Regions from separate parts of the Pectobacterium parmentieri genome, predicted to be linked through region 2. Evidence: predicted binding sites of a transcription regulator. Region 2 holds the regulator's gene; the other holds the start of a gene.
What was found. The regulator ArgR, encoded in region 2, controls arginine synthesis, uptake and breakdown. The targets are predictions, from matches to a motif close to ANTGAATAAAAATACANT.

Region 1: argA (amino-acid N-acetyltransferase) is a predicted target of ArgR. The motif match lies at 3,879-3,896, and genes of this name have one in related genera.

What each region holds. Positions count from the first base shown of each region.
Region 1 is NZ_CP015749.1:397,199-404,864, reverse strand. Features, by position in the region: gene A8F97_RS01755 (molybdopterin-dependent oxidoreductase) at 1-444, opposite strand, end outside; gene mltA (murein transglycosylase A) at 473-1,636, opposite strand; tRNA gene A8F97_RS01745 (tRNA-Met) at 1,907-1,983, shown strand; tRNA gene A8F97_RS01740 (tRNA-Met) at 2,032-2,108, shown strand; tRNA gene A8F97_RS01735 (tRNA-Met) at 2,157-2,233, shown strand; gene amiC (N-acetylmuramoyl-L-alanine amidase AmiC) at 2,407-3,651, opposite strand; gene argA (amino-acid N-acetyltransferase) at 3,911-5,254, shown strand; gene A8F97_RS01720 (L-talarate/galactarate dehydratase) at 5,319-6,515, opposite strand; gene A8F97_RS01715 (LacI family DNA-binding transcriptional regulator) at 6,843-7,666, shown strand, end outside.
Region 2 is NZ_CP015749.1:3,305,750-3,313,415, forward strand. Features, by position in the region: gene A8F97_RS14995 (DMT family transporter) at 123-1,085, opposite strand; gene rpmA (50S ribosomal protein L27) at 1,175-1,432, opposite strand; gene rplU (50S ribosomal protein L21) at 1,451-1,762, opposite strand; gene ispB (octaprenyl diphosphate synthase) at 2,020-2,991, shown strand; gene A8F97_RS15015 (DNA-binding protein) at 3,063-3,437, opposite strand; gene A8F97_RS15020 (DNA-binding protein) at 3,686-4,072, opposite strand; gene A8F97_RS15025 (helix-turn-helix domain-containing protein) at 4,261-4,524, shown strand; gene mdh (malate dehydrogenase) at 4,588-5,523, opposite strand; gene argR (transcriptional regulator ArgR) at 5,994-6,464, shown strand; gene tsaD (tRNA (adenosine(37)-N6)-threonylcarbamoyltransferase complex transferase subunit TsaD) at 6,534-7,547, opposite strand.

The DNA of each region.
Region 1 (7,666 bases), 2.1 Mb from region 2:
GGCTCCCCAACTGTAATTTCCCTGTTGGTCGACCGCGCCACCACCGGAAAAATAGAAGCGGCGTACCTGAGAACGCGCATGGTGATAACGTCCAGCCGACGACCAACCGTAGGAACCGGCAAAAAGGCCGTCCGCACCATAGCGATCGCGAATACGGCGATTTTCCTGCGCGACCAGATCGAGCGCCACGTCCCAATCCACCTCAACAAAATCCTCCCGACCGCGCAGCGTTTTATCGCTGTTTTCCCGCTTCTGGAGCCAGGAACGGCGCACCGAAGGCCGACGGATACGTCGGTCGGAATACACCAGCGGTACGATGGAGTCGAGCATGGCGGAAGGGGCTGGATCGCCCGCAAACGGCTCGCATCGAATCAGCCTGCCGTCTTCAACCACAGCGGTAAACGCGCCCCAATGCGCAAGATGTGGATAACGTTTAATCGCCATGACAACCTCAGGAAAGCATCAATTTTTGTTAATGATTAACCAGCAACGATCCTGAGCCATTGGTATTCATTGTCGGTGTATTCTGTGCGTTGCTGAATAACGGCTGGCTGCTTTGCCCGTTCTTGAGCACCCAGACCCGACCATAGTGGTTATAAAAACCCGCCGAGTGCCCCGCGTCCGGCCCAATACCCTGATACATATCGAAGTGCTGGCCTTTAATCGCGCCACCAACATCCAGCGCAATCATCAGACGCATTTCATACTTGCCGGTAAATTTGCCGACGTTATCCAGCAATGGCACTTCCATTAACAGAGCCGTGCCTGCCGGGATCAGTGAACGGTCAGAAGCCACGGAAGCCTTCGCCACCAGCGGCACAGCACTCGCCCCTTTCACAGGCGCAGACATCATCGGTTTAAAGAAGACAAAAGAAGGGTTCTGTTCAAACAGTTCACGCACGTCATACTCGGAATGCTGCTCCGCCCATTTGCGGATGGCCTGCATAGACATCTCTTCACGCGGGACTTCACCACGATCGATCAGCACCTTACCAATACTGCGATAGGCATGGCCATTTTTGCCCGCGTAGCCGAAGAACGTCAGCGGGCGTCCATCGCCAAAATCAATATAGGCGCTGCCCTGCACTTCCATCATGAAGTTATCAACCAGAGAATTGGTCCAGGCGAGAACCAATCGCTCATCCAGCGCGCCTGAATAAATTCCGGCACGATCCGGCAGGCGACGGTTATTTTTACCCTTTGACGGCATAGCATATAAAGGATGGCGGAATTCTCCCTGACGGGTATGGCGCGCCTGCAATACTGGCGTGTAATAGCCGGTGAACTGCACGTTACCAAAGTTATCAACGCCTTCCATCTGCCAGGCGTTCAGACCAAATTTACTCAGCTCGCGAGTATCCGCTCCTGACATCATCCAGTTTTCGATCGCCTGAAAGACTGTGTTATTGCGCATATAAAGGTTCGGTGACGCCGACCGAATTTCCGCAACCTGGGTGATGAAATCCCGCGCGTTGACGGGTTTTCCTTTGGCATTGGGTTCATTCACCAATTCCAAAGGCTGGTTGAGGTGACCATCCTTATATTGCTGCCCGCGATCGGTTGGCCTGGATTGGCACCCCGCCAGAATGGCGATGACCACTGCGGTCAGCACATATTTTCCCCACCGTCCCTTCATCTTTTGCGCTCGCTTTTTACATCAAAAATTTACCGTCGAACGATAACAAACGCCTATCCAGAAAGGAATGGGATAGCGCATAAATCAATGAGGTAAGGAAAAACGGTTCGGCGCACGGCATCGCAGGAAGCTATTTTCTGTAAATCGCCCCATTACGTTCACAAAACAACCCATCAGATGGTAAATCAATCACCTAACAGCCAAATGCGGCGCTTTTTACAGAAATAGGTTGCATCAATGTTCATGGAGAGTATAGTGCGCATCCACGGACGCGGGGTGGAGCAGCCTGGTAGCTCGTCGGGCTCATAACCCGAAGGTCGTCGGTTCAAATCCGGCCCCCGCAACCAATTGATGTGAGTCGTCCATCAAAAGCAGTAAAGATTAGTTATTACGGACGCGGGGTGGAGCAGCCTGGTAGCTCGTCGGGCTCATAACCCGAAGGTCGTCGGTTCAAATCCGGCCCCCGCAACCAATTGATGTGAGTCGTCCATCAAAAGCAGTGAAGATTAGTTATTACGGACGCGGGGTGGAGCAGCCTGGTAGCTCGTCGGGCTCATAACCCGAAGGTCGTCGGTTCAAATCCGGCCCCCGCAACCAACTAAAACTATGTCTTCTTAAGAACCAAGCGACAAAGCACCTTAACGGGTGCTTTTTTGTTTTTGGCGTTACATGTTTTCTACGCATACCCTACTTCTACGCTCGTCTACGACACATTATCTCTGAACCGCGCCGACAAGACGCGGTCACTGCGTAATAGTAACGATCCCCCACTATCGCTCAGCCTGACTGGCGAAGTAGGCTTTAATACCCGCAAAAATAGATTCGGCAATCTGCTGCTGAAACTGGCTGGTGCGCAGCTTACGCTCTTCTTCCAGATTACTGATAAATGCCGTCTCGACCAGAACAGAAGGGATATCCGGGGCTTTCAGTACCGCAAATCCAGCCTGATCGACGCTATTTTTATGCAGGCGATTCACCTTGCCCAGTCGAGTCAGGATCTCGTTACCAAACTTCAGACTATCGCCAATCGTCACGGTCTGCACCAGATCGAACATGGTGTGATCCAGATAGCGATCGCCACTCATGCTCACTCCACCGATCAAATCTGATTCGTTCTGGGTCTCAGCTAAAAATTTAGCGGCGGTGCTGGTTGCCCCTTTTTTCGAGAGTGCAAAAACCGACGATCCCCTGGCTGAGCGGTTGGTAAAGGCATCTGCATGGATCGAAATGAACAGGTCGGCCCGCTGCTTGCGCGCTTTTGCCACCCGCACACGCAGCGGAATGAACACATCTTCATTACGCGTCATATACGCTTTCATGTTGGATTCATTATCGATCAACTTGCGCAGGCGACGGGCAATTTGTAGCACAATGTCTTTCTCACGCGTTTTATTCTTGCCAATCGCGCCGGGATCTTCACCGCCGTGACCGGGGTCGAGCATAATAATCAGCGGACGATCGCGACCCGCTTTCCCGGCTTTCGGCGCTTCTGCCGGCAGCGTGCGCTCCAGTTCGCCTTTGTTGTAATCCTCCAACAGCGCCAGCAGTGGATCTTCTTCGTTATCGTAGCGCCCTGCTGCAGGATACAAATCCAATACCAGCCGGTGCTTAAATTCGGCCACCGGTCCCAGCGTAAAGACTTTAGTCGTTGCCTGCTGCTTGAGTTCTAGTACCAAACGTACCGTACTTTTATCAAACTGCCCGATGCGCGCCTCTTTAATCAGCGGATCGTTATCCTGCTGAAACTGGCTGGCAATCTCCTTCAGTACGCTGTTCAGGTGAACATTTTCGATATCCACCACGATGCGTTCAGGATTACTCAAACTAAACTGTTTATATTTCAGCGGGTGGTTAGATTCTAACGCAACGCGGGTATAGGCGGAGGATGGCCAGACGCGCACGGCGATAACCTGTGTGGTCGCTGCCATTCCTACACCGCTTACGCTTAATAGCCAGGTTGCTGCTGCGCTTTGTAATAGACGCCGCCGAGTCAGATGATGATTCGAATGAGACATGCCACTCCGATCTTATTGCTGTGCGCTACCCTGCATTGTCGTGGTGCCACAGTGCTGGATATGCCATCAAAAAATGAATAAAGGTAAAAATTGTCAAAAACTTTAACGAATCAGCTTCGCTCTGTCATGCAAAAATCATGTGCAGGCCTTATAACAGGCGGATATCATAAATTTGAAGTATTAACCGTGCTTTTCTGGTTAATACTTCCTCTTGCGTTTTATGTCATAAAGAATAAAAATACAGAAATTACGAATAAAAATGCAAAGAGGGCTCACAGTGAAGGAACGTAGTACAGAGCTGGTTCAGGGCTTCCGCCATTCAGTTCCCTATATCAATGCCCACCGTGGCAAAACGTTTGTCATCATGTTAGGTGGCGAGGCCATTGAACATGCCAACTTCTCTAGCATCGTAAATGATATTGGGTTGTTACACAGTTTGGGGATCAAGTTGGTGGTGGTTTATGGTGCCCGCCCCCAGATCGATGCCAACCTGACAACACACCACTACGAGCCCCACTACCATAAAAATACCCGTATCACCGACAGCGCCACGCTGGAACTGGTCAAACAGGCGGCGGGCATGCTGCAACTGGACATCACCGCTCGGCTGTCTATGAGCCTGAACAACACACCACTGCAAGGTGCCCACATTAATGTCGTCAGCGGTAATTTTATTATCGCCCAGCCGCTTGGCGTTGATGACGGCGTGGACTACTGCCACAGCGGTCGTATTCGTCGCATTGATGAAGAAGCGGTTCATCGCCAGTTAAATAGTGGCGCAATTGTGCTGCTCGGCCCAGTTGCGGTTTCCGTGACGGGTGAAAGTTTCAACTTAACCTCGGAAGAGGTCGCAACCCAGCTCGCCATTAAGCTGAAAGCAGAGAAGATGATCGGCTTCTGCTCCTCACAGGGTGTGACCAATGAGGAAGGACGCATCATTTCCGAGTTGTTCCCAGACGATGCGCAGCAGCGTATTGATGTACTGGAACAGGCCGGCGATTACCACTCTGGTACGGTCAGATTTCTGCGCGGCGCAGTCAAAGCCTGTCGTAGCGGTGTGCGTCGCAGCCACTTGATCAGCTATCAGGACGACGGTGCCTTGTTGCAGGAACTGTTCTCACGCGACGGCATCGGCACGCAGATTGTGATGGAAAGCGCCGAGCAGGTTCGCCGTGCAACCATTAATGACATCGGCGGCATTCTGGAGTTGATTCGCCCGCTGGAAGAACAAGGCATTCTGGTCAGGCGCTCACGTGAGCAGTTGGAAATGGAGATCGACAAATTCACCGTTGTCGCACGCGATAACCTGACCATCGCCTGTGCCGCGCTTTACCCGTTCCCGGAAGAGAGCATCGGTGAAATGGCCTGCGTTGCGGTTCACCCGGATTACCGTAGTTCATCGCGTGGCGATATGCTATTACAGCGCGTTGCCGCTCAGGCACGCCAGCAGGGTCTGCAAAAGCTGTTTGTGCTGACGACGCACAGCATCCACTGGTTCCAGGAACGTGGCTTTTTACCCGCCGAGGTGGAGATGCTGCCGAAGAAGAAACAGGAGTTGTACAACTACCAGCGGCGATCAAAGATTCTGGTACTAGACCTCTGAATTATTTCATTCAATAACGCTTCTCGTGGCCGATCGTAACATCGGCCACAGCGCGTTAATCCGCTTATGGCTGCTTGCCAAACTCACAGCTCAGCGTCGTCCACTTCCTTGCTTGTTCACTCAGCGTAAACCCAAGCCCCAGACGATCGGATACCCACATGCGCCCATCGCGTAACTCGAGTTGTTCGTTGAAGAGCGGATTCAGCCACTCGAAGTGCTCCAACCAGGGCTCAATCGGATAAGCGGCGGCCAGATGTAAATGCACTTCCATCGCAAAATGCGGTGCCAGCTTACGACCGTGCTTCGCTGCCAAATCCATGATTCTCAGGAAAGGAGAAATCCCACCTACGCGCGGTGCATCCGGCTGCACGAAGTCACTGGCGTTACCGAGAATCAACTGTTCATGCTCGCGGAAACTGGTCAACATCTCACCCGTGGCAATCGGCGTATCCAGCGCAGCCGTCAGCGCCGCATGACCTTCCACATCGTAGGCATCCAGCGGCTCTTCAATCCAGACCAGATTAAAGGCTTCCATCTTTCTGCCCATCCGAATCGCTGTTTCGCGATCCCACTGCTGATTGGCATCCACCATCAGCGGGAAATCGTCTCCCAACGCTTCTCGCACCGCCGTGAGACGACGGATATCCTCCGCAGTATTCGGCTGCCCCACTTTTAGTTTGATTCCGCCGATACCGCTTTCGCGAGAAATCACGACATTTTTTAATACCTGATCCAACGGCGTATGCAGGAAGCCACCGGAGGTGTTGTAGCACTGAACGGAATCACGATGTGAACCCAACAACTTCGACAGAGGCAAACTTGCACGCTTGGCTTTCATGTCCCACAGTGCGATGTCGAGCGGAGAAATGGCCTGCACTGCCATTCCGCTGCGGCCAACCGATGCGCCGGCCCACAGCAATTTGGTATAGATCTTATCGATATCATTCGGATCTTCGCCTAACAGGTTATCCGCAATTTCTTTCGCGTGAGCATAGATACCTTGCCCACCCGCCCGCTTGGAGTAGCTGAACCCCACTCCTTCAAACCCATCACGACTGCGAATTTCCGCAAAAATAATAGCGACTTCGGTCAGCGGTTTTTGCCTTCCGGTCAGCACTTTTGCATCGCTGACTGGCGTTGCCAACGGCAAAAACGCCAGAGAGAGTTTTACCCATTCGATCCGATCGCCCGATTCGGCAGCCGTTCTGACATTCGTGGCTTTTGCATAACTAACCGCCGCTGAATTTGCACTGATGGTCATGTCTCACCCCTTAAAATGATTGCGCTAACATTTACAAACAGAAAGGAAGATAGCGACAAATGAAGAAAAAACATGCAACTTAGATCACAAAATAATCATTAAAATACCAAAAACACATCCTAAGCAACCAAATAATGATTGCGCAATCACCACAAAAAATAAGAGGATAAAACCAAAATACGAAGCGGAAAATTTAGGTGTCAGCCCGAAAAAACGAGAAAATTCAGGCTGGTTGCTAAAAATACAGGTGACTGGAAAACCGATGTACCATCAACGATAATCTCGCAACACGTGAATGTGCGCGCAACCTCAAAAGAGAACCGGTGATTGAAACACGATAAGAACGCCAGCAGCACCCCGCCTCGCGCGCCCACGCTTGAAGATGTGGCACGCGCCGCGGGTATTTCGCCCATGACCGTCAGCCGTGCACTGAACAACCCGAAAATTGTTCGTGCGGAAACCGTGAACAAGGTGATGGAAGCTGTCCAAGCCACAGGCTACATCCCCAATATGTTAGCGGGTGGGCTGGCTTCCCGGCGCAGCAAACTCATTGCCGTCGTGGTGCCGCAAATCAACAACAACATGTTTGTTGATACTGTTCAGGCAATTAGCGATGAGCTGGCCGCGCGCGGTTACCACATGCTGCTGTGCGTCTCTGGCTATACCAATGAATCCGAGGCGGAGATTGTCACCACTCTGCTTTCTCGCCGCCCTGATGGTATTGTTCTCACCGGTATTCACCATACGCCCGAACTCAAACGCCTTCTGCTCAACGCCGCAATCCCCGTCGTCGAAATCTGGGATCTGACTCCAACACCGCTCGATATGCTGGTCGGTTTTTCCCATGAAAGTATCGGGAATACCATCGGGCAGTATTTGATCGGTAAGGGACATTTGCGCTTCGGCCTTGTCTGGACGGAAGATGCACGCGCCGGACTGCGTAAGAAAGGCATTTACGACATCATACAAAAACAACCGGGAAGCTATGTGCATGAAGCCATCGCCCCGTGGCCCGCAACGCTGGCATTAGGTCGGCAGGGGCTGAGCGAACTTCTCGCCGATGGCGAGGCTTTTGATGTCATCATTTGCAGTTCCGATACGCTAGCGCAAGGTGTGATTATCGAGGCCGCCGCCAGAGGATTAGCGGTGCC
Region 2 (7,666 bases):
ATTCCAGCAAAGGAGCAGGATTGTACCTGCCTGCTCCAATAATTTCATCTGTATTAAAAATAAACAGCGCATATGGAATGTCAAAAAATGCCAGTGACCTACCGCAATACGCTTTTCTTAATCTACTTTTTCGCCATCAATGGCGGCACCGGCTCTTTTTTTCCAGGGAGGAGACGATGGCCGATAGCAGAAAACATAGCGCCAGCAACCACGACAAAGGCTCCTACATAGCCAACCCAATTCAGCACTGGGGCAGCAAAAAAAGTCGGCCACCCTAACGCCAGCAGATCTGAAAACAGCAGCGTAAATAGCGGCGTTAACGTAATAACCGCGCTAACCTGCGACGCCTGCCAACGTGCCATCGCCTCCGCAAGCGCACCATATCCAATTAATGTATTCGCACCGCAGAATAACAGGCAGATAAGCTGCCACCCACTCAGTTGAAAAATAACGTCAGGCTTGGCAAAAGGCGTAATAAAGACAACACACAGAACATACAGCAGAAACAGAATCTGCTGCGATGTCAGACGTCGTAACAGGACTTTCTGCGCCACACCATAGGATACCCATACTGCCGAGGCGCAAACACCCAACAATACACCCAGCGTGTAGTCCGTTAGCCGGGTAAAAATCTCAATCAGGCTGGTATTAAAGAACAGGATCAAGCCACAGATCAGCATGATCGCCCCAATGATTTGCGTACCACGCATCTTTTCTTTCAGGATGAGTACGCTGGCGAGCATCATACCAACTGGAGAAAGCTGTCCAATAACCTGAGACGCTGTCGGGCTCAGATATTGTAGGGACGAGCTAAAGAAAACAAAATTGCCTAACAGTCCCGCTGTCGCAATCAGCAGCAAAATCCACCAACGCCGATGACGGAAAACCCGCATTGGCGGTAACTTCTTTCGGGATGACAGAACAATGCCGAGCCCAATCGATGCGATAAGAAAGCGATACCAAACAATCGTATAAGGCTCCATAACCACCAGAACCTGTTTCATGGCTATCGGCAACGCCCCCCAACAAACAGCCGTGGTAAGCGCCAGACAAAGACCGATACCTGTCTGCTGTTTAGTATTCATACTTATCCAGGTGGTTTACTCAGAATCAGAATGTAAAAAGCCCCGCAAAGAATTGCGGGGCTTAAATCCGTAAGACCTAACGCGAAAAATTATTCAGCAACGATGCTGATAAATTTACGGTTTTTTGGGCCTTTAACTTCGAACTGAACTTTACCATCAGTCAAAGCAAACAGAGTATGATCTTTGCCGCAACCAACGTTAGTTCCTGCGTGGAATTTGGTGCCACGTTGACGAACGATGATGTTGCCAGCCAGTACACTTTCGCCGCCAAAACGTTTTACGCCCAGACGTTGTGCGTTAGAGTCACGACCGTTACGGGTTGAACCGCCAGCTTTCTTGTGTGCCATTTGTCCGCTCTCCTAATCTTAAGCGCTGATGCCGGTAATTTTCACGTCAGTGAACCACTGACGGTGGCCTGCTTGCTTACGGTAGTGTTTACGGCGACGGAACTTAACGATCTTCACTTTTTCGCCACGACCATGAGCAACAACTTCAGCTTTGATTTTACCGCCATCAACGTAAGGAACGCCGATTTTGATCTCTTCACCATTAGCAACCATCAGAACTTGGTCAAACTCAACGGCTTCACCAGTTGCGATGTCCAGCTTTTCCAAGCGAACGGTTTGCCCTTCGCTTACTCGGTGTTGTTTACCACCACTTTGGAAAACTGCGTACATATAAAACTCCGCTTTCCGCGCACTCATTAATAGGTTTTCAGAGCGCGCTATAAATATTCATAATAGGGCGCGAATTCTACGCAAAAATACTGAGGATGACAAGTGCATAATCAACGGATGTGAAGAAAAAGAATACAACGTATGAACTGCCGTTTATCTCTCTCATTTTTCAAGTACAATCGGCCTAATGAGTTCCATCTTGCCGATATGCAACCGCAATCTTACGGCAGTGTTGAAGACATACGTTGGCACAAACCATGAATCTAGAACAAATTACAAAACTAACTACACAGGATATGGCTGCTGTTAACAAAGTCATTCTTGAACAACTGAATTCCGATGTCGTTTTGATCAACCAGCTTGGGCATTACATCATCAGTGGTGGCGGAAAACGGATACGCCCGATGATTGCAGTGCTTGCAGCCAGAGCCCTCGCCTATGACGGGGATAAGCATGTCACTGTCGCCGCCCTGATCGAATTTATCCATACAGCAACGCTGCTGCATGATGATGTGGTAGACGAATCCGACATGCGCCGAGGTAAAGCGACGGCGAATGCTGCCTTTGGCAACGCGGCGAGCGTGTTAGTTGGGGATTTCATCTATACCCGCGCCTTCCAGATGATGACCAGCCTTGAATCGTTACGCGTGCTGGCTCTGATGTCAGAAGCAGTAAACGTGATTGCTGAAGGTGAAGTCTTGCAGTTAATGAATTGCAACGACCCGGATATCACGGAAGAAAGTTATATGCGCGTCATTTACAGCAAAACAGCACGTTTATTTGAAGCCGCAGCACAATCATCTTCTATCCTTGCCGGTGCAACGCCAGGGCAAGAAAAAGCGCTTCAGGATTATGGTCGCTACCTAGGCACCGCATTCCAGTTAATTGACGATCTGCTGGACTACAGTGCAGACGGTAAAACGCTGGGCAAAAACACGGGCGATGACCTTAATGAAGGCAAGCCAACGCTACCATTGCTGCACGCCATGCATCATGGTAATGCGGAACAGAGCTCGCTGATTCGCAATGCGATTGAAGAAGGAAATGGGCGTCACCTGCTAGAACCGGTTCTTGCCGCGATGCAGCAATGCGGTTCGCTCGATTATACGCGCCAACGCGCCGAAGAAGAGGCGGATAAGGCGATCAGCGCACTACAACGGTTACCGGAAACGCCGTACCGTGTGGCACTTGAAGGCCTAGCCCACTTAGCCGTACAACGCGACTTCTAACGTGGTGTACGATTTTATCTGGCAGATTCAACCTAAGTAGCGCTGCATTGCAGCGCTACTCGTTCGGCAGACTAGGCCGTCTGATCGCTGGTGACATCATCCAACCGAGACAACATCGCTATTGTTCCTTCACGCAAGATGAAATTAATCAGTTGGGCACGCTCATCAACAGATAGCTGATGGAAAATATGCACCCATGATGACAGCAGGGTCGGTTCGTTATCGATGCGATAATACTCTGTTGGCGGATTCTCTTTCACTAGCAAAGAATTCCTGACTTCATTCGGTAAACTACGAATAGAGTATTCGACGCCACGCCCTTGAACGCCTTTCCGTCTGCGCTTTTCCCAACCGTCATCTCGCGCCCGTTTGTTCAGTCCCTGCGGTGACTTAGGCAACCCACCTACGCCAACCAGCTCACTTGTTGCAAACCATTCTTTGTCCATACTCGTCACTCCCTTGTTTGTTTTGAACAGGCATTACGTCAACTCGCCCAAAAGTTTCCATATAGTAGACTATAATTACCTAAACCGCTAACTTTTACGCGTTACCGACACACCTAAGTAATAGAAGAAATGATTAAATCCTGCGCGATGCCCAAACATCGCGGCCAGAACACAGCTACAAAGCAAAAGAAAAATACAGGTTCCTCTCTATCGCTAAGATTAACGACAGAGCACATATCAGTGGCAAATCAACCAATTTCCATTGATGAGGCAACGTCCCCATCCGAAGGGGTAATACCCAACTGGCTCAGCGTAGTAGACACCCCGACCCGCAGAATATAAGCAATTAGCTCATCTCTTTCTTTCTCAGATAGTTGCTGATAGATCTGCATCCATACGGCTAATGCCGCAGGCTGTCTCGCCGAGTAGGCGGAAGGCTCGATGTCGAGTAATAGGGACTGTCTTACCGTCTCCGGCAAGCTGTGAATTGAATACTCTACCCCCCGTCCCTGGACGCCTTTGCGGCGGCGTTTCTCCCATCCATCCTCACGGGCGCGCTTATTCAATCCTTGTCTTGATTTCGGAAGGCCGCCGACTCCAACCAATTCGCTGGTAGCAAACCACTCTTTTTTCATTGCCTTTCATCCTGATAGTGCCATCCCTAACAAAAACGCGTTTATTTTGGAAATATATTGAGAATTTTAAGGAAAATTAATGCTATATTATTTCCAAATAATAATGTCATGTTAGCTCGGCATATAACTAACATCCGTTATTTATACCACTAATCTACAGTCGTCTTATAGCAAATAAGGGAAGGATTATGATTTTAAGGAAACAAGACTGGCATCCCGCTGATATCATTGCTGCACTGCGCAAGAAAAATACAACGCTGGCGGCAGTATCGCGAGCAGCCGGATTAAGCTCATCTACGTTAGCTAACGCGCTCTCACGCCCTTGGCCCAAAGGGGAATGGCTTATCGCCGATGCGCTGAGTATTCACCCATCAGAGATTTGGCCTAGTCGATATTACAATCCAGAAACCAATGAGCTTATCGACAGAAAAAAACTCATCCGCCCCGATTAAAATAAGAAAAGCCGGAGATCGACATCTCCGGCTTTTTATTCTGCGTATTATTAACAATCGTAATTATTTGATGAAGGTCTCGCCTAACTCAATATCCTGCTTCAGCGTGTCCAACATACTGTTTAGTGCATTTTGCTCAAACGCACTTAATGCGCCAATGTCTTTACGTTCAGCGACGCCATCTTTACCTAACAGAATCGGCTGAGCGAAGAAGCGTGCATGTTTGCCATCGCTTTCAACGTAAGCACATTCCACCACACCACTTTCGCCTTGCAGCGCGCGGACCAGAGACAAACCAAAACGCGCAGCAGCCTGCCCCATAGACAGCGTAGCCGATCCGCCACCCGCTTTGGCTTCAACAACCTCGGTGCCTGCATTCTGAATACGTTTGGTCAGATCGGCCACTTCCTGTTCGCTGAAGCTGATACCAGGAACCTGAGACAGCAGAGGCAGAATCGTCACACCAGAGTGCCCACCGATAACCGGTACGTTAATATCCTGCGGCTGTTTGCCTTTCAACTCAGCAACAAACGTGTTGGAGCGGATGATATCCAGCGTGGTTACGCCGAACAGTTTGTTTTTGTCATACACGCCGGCTTTTTTCAGCACTTCGGCTGCAATAGCGACGGTCGTGTTCACGGGGTTAGTAATGATCCCGATGCAGGCTTTCGGGCAGGTAACCGCAATTTGCTCAACCAGGTTGCGCACAATACCTGCGTTGACATTGAACAGATCGGAACGATCCATACCAGGTTTACGTGCCACGCCAGCGGAAATCAGCACAATATCCGCACCAGCAAGCGCTGGTTTAGCGTCTTCACCGCTATAGCCTTTGATCTTCACTGCTGTAGGAATATGGCTCAGATCGACAGCAACACCCGGTGTTACCGGAGCAATATCGTAAAGGGATAGTTCTGAACCTGAAGGAAGCTGGGTTTTGAGGAGGAGTGCGAGTGCCTGACCGATACCACCTGCTGCTCCGAGAACTGCAACTTTCATCCTAAACTCCTTATTATCGTAAAATAAAAAAGTGCCGTGAATTCATTTGGTTATAAACAAAATATAAAAAACAAAGGTAAAATCAGTTTACTTATCTTTCTGCAAATAACATGAGAGATAAAAATACGCTATGTCTCTAATAATAAATCAAAAACAGCCATTCGTTCGAAAGGTAAGTAAAGTTAATAAGCTATTGAGCTATAACGTGGTGTTAATTCACGTGTGTTTAACCAGTGCGCTACATTACACCGATCAATGACGTCCAAACAACATCATTCTGATAACATTTGATTTACTTTTATGTGACGCAGGACGCATTTTTTGGACTACCCAAGAGACTGAATTTTTTTGAAAACAGCGACTAGCGCATATATGGGGAAATAGACTGGAATTATACGCAATTTAATTGCATAAAAATTCACACAACTGCATAATAGAAAGATTAACCCTAACAATTAATCCGGTGCAGAATGCGAAATTCGACAAAACAAGAAGACCTCGTTAAAGCGTTCAAGGCGCTATTAAAGGAAGAGAAGTTCAGTTCCCAAAGTGAAATTGTTCAAGCATTGCAAGACGAAGGATTTGAAAACATCAACCAATCCAAAGTGTCACGCATGCTAACGAAATTTGGTGCAGTGCGCACACGCAATGCCAAAATGGAGATGGTGTATTGTCTCCCTGCCGAACTCGGTGTCCCTACCACATCCAGCCCGCTAAAGAATCTGGTGTTAGACGTAGACTACAATGACGCGGTCATCGTGATCCACACAAGCCCAGGTGCCGCGCAACTCATAGCCCGCCTGTTAGACTCACTAGGAAAATCTGAAGGCATTCTGGGCACCATTGCGGGTGATGACACCATCTTCACCACGCCAGCAAGAGGCTTCAGCGTCAAACAGCTTTACGAAGCAATTTTGGTGTTATTCGAACAAGAGTTGTAATTAGCTCGTCCGCTGCCGCTTTTTGCTACGTGTAGAATCTGCTACACGTAGCGATTATCACTCGAATGCTTACACTGCGGGCAATTCAGCCAATGGCCAGCGTGGTCGAACAGATACACCAAGCGTCTGGCTCGCACCATGAACCAGGCGAACGCTGCCCGCGTAGGCAATCATCGCGCCGTTATCCGTGCAGAATTCGGGGCGCGCATAAAATACTTCACCACCGCGTTTTGCCATCACCTCACCTAAACGCTGGCGCAACGTCCGGTTGGCGCTCACGCCCCCAGCCATAACCAGTCGTTTAAAACCTGTTTCATCCAGCGCACGACGACACTTGATAGCCAGCGTATCCACAACAGCATCTTCAAATGCACGTGCAATATCGGCACGCGTTTGCTCGTCATCACCATTGCTACGGATCGTATTAGCAGCAAACGTTTTTAGTCCAGAGAAGCTGAAATCTAACCCCGGCCGATCGGTCATTGGGCGTGGAAACGTAAAGCGATGGGGATCGCCCGCCTGCGCCATTTTCGACAGCATCGGGCCACCTGGATAATCCAATCCCAGTAACTTGGCGGTCTTATCAAACGCTTCACCCGCCGCATCGTCAACCGACTCACCCAGCAAACGGTATTCACCAATGCCCGTCACGCTGATGAGCTGCGTGTGGCCACCAGAAACCAGCAGCGCAACGAAGGGAAACGCAGGTGGGTTATCTTCCAGCATGGGTGCCAGCAAATGCCCTTCCATGTGGTGCACAGGAATCGCTGGCACACCCCAGGCAAACGCCAGAGCACGACCAACCGTCGCACCAACCAATAATGCGCCAACTAAGCCTGGCCCCGCGGTATAAGCCACACCATCAATGTCACCGGCCTGTAATCCAGCTTCACCCAGCGCTGCCTGAATCAACGGAACCGTTTTACGCACGTGGTCACGTGAGGCAAGCTCAGGCACTACGCCACCGTAGTCAGCATGCAATTTGACCTGGCTGTATAATTGATTAGCGAGCAAACCGGTTACCGTGTCATAAATGGCCACGCCAGTTTCATCACAGGATGTTTCGATACCCAATACGCGCATTACTGTTCCTACCTTGATGACGATACAAGCACGCGGTAAATGCCGCTTGCTTCAAACTGTAGATAGTCTACCATAAGCGGCCTGATTTCTGTGCTGGCCTCGGTTGCGCGTTTTATGAT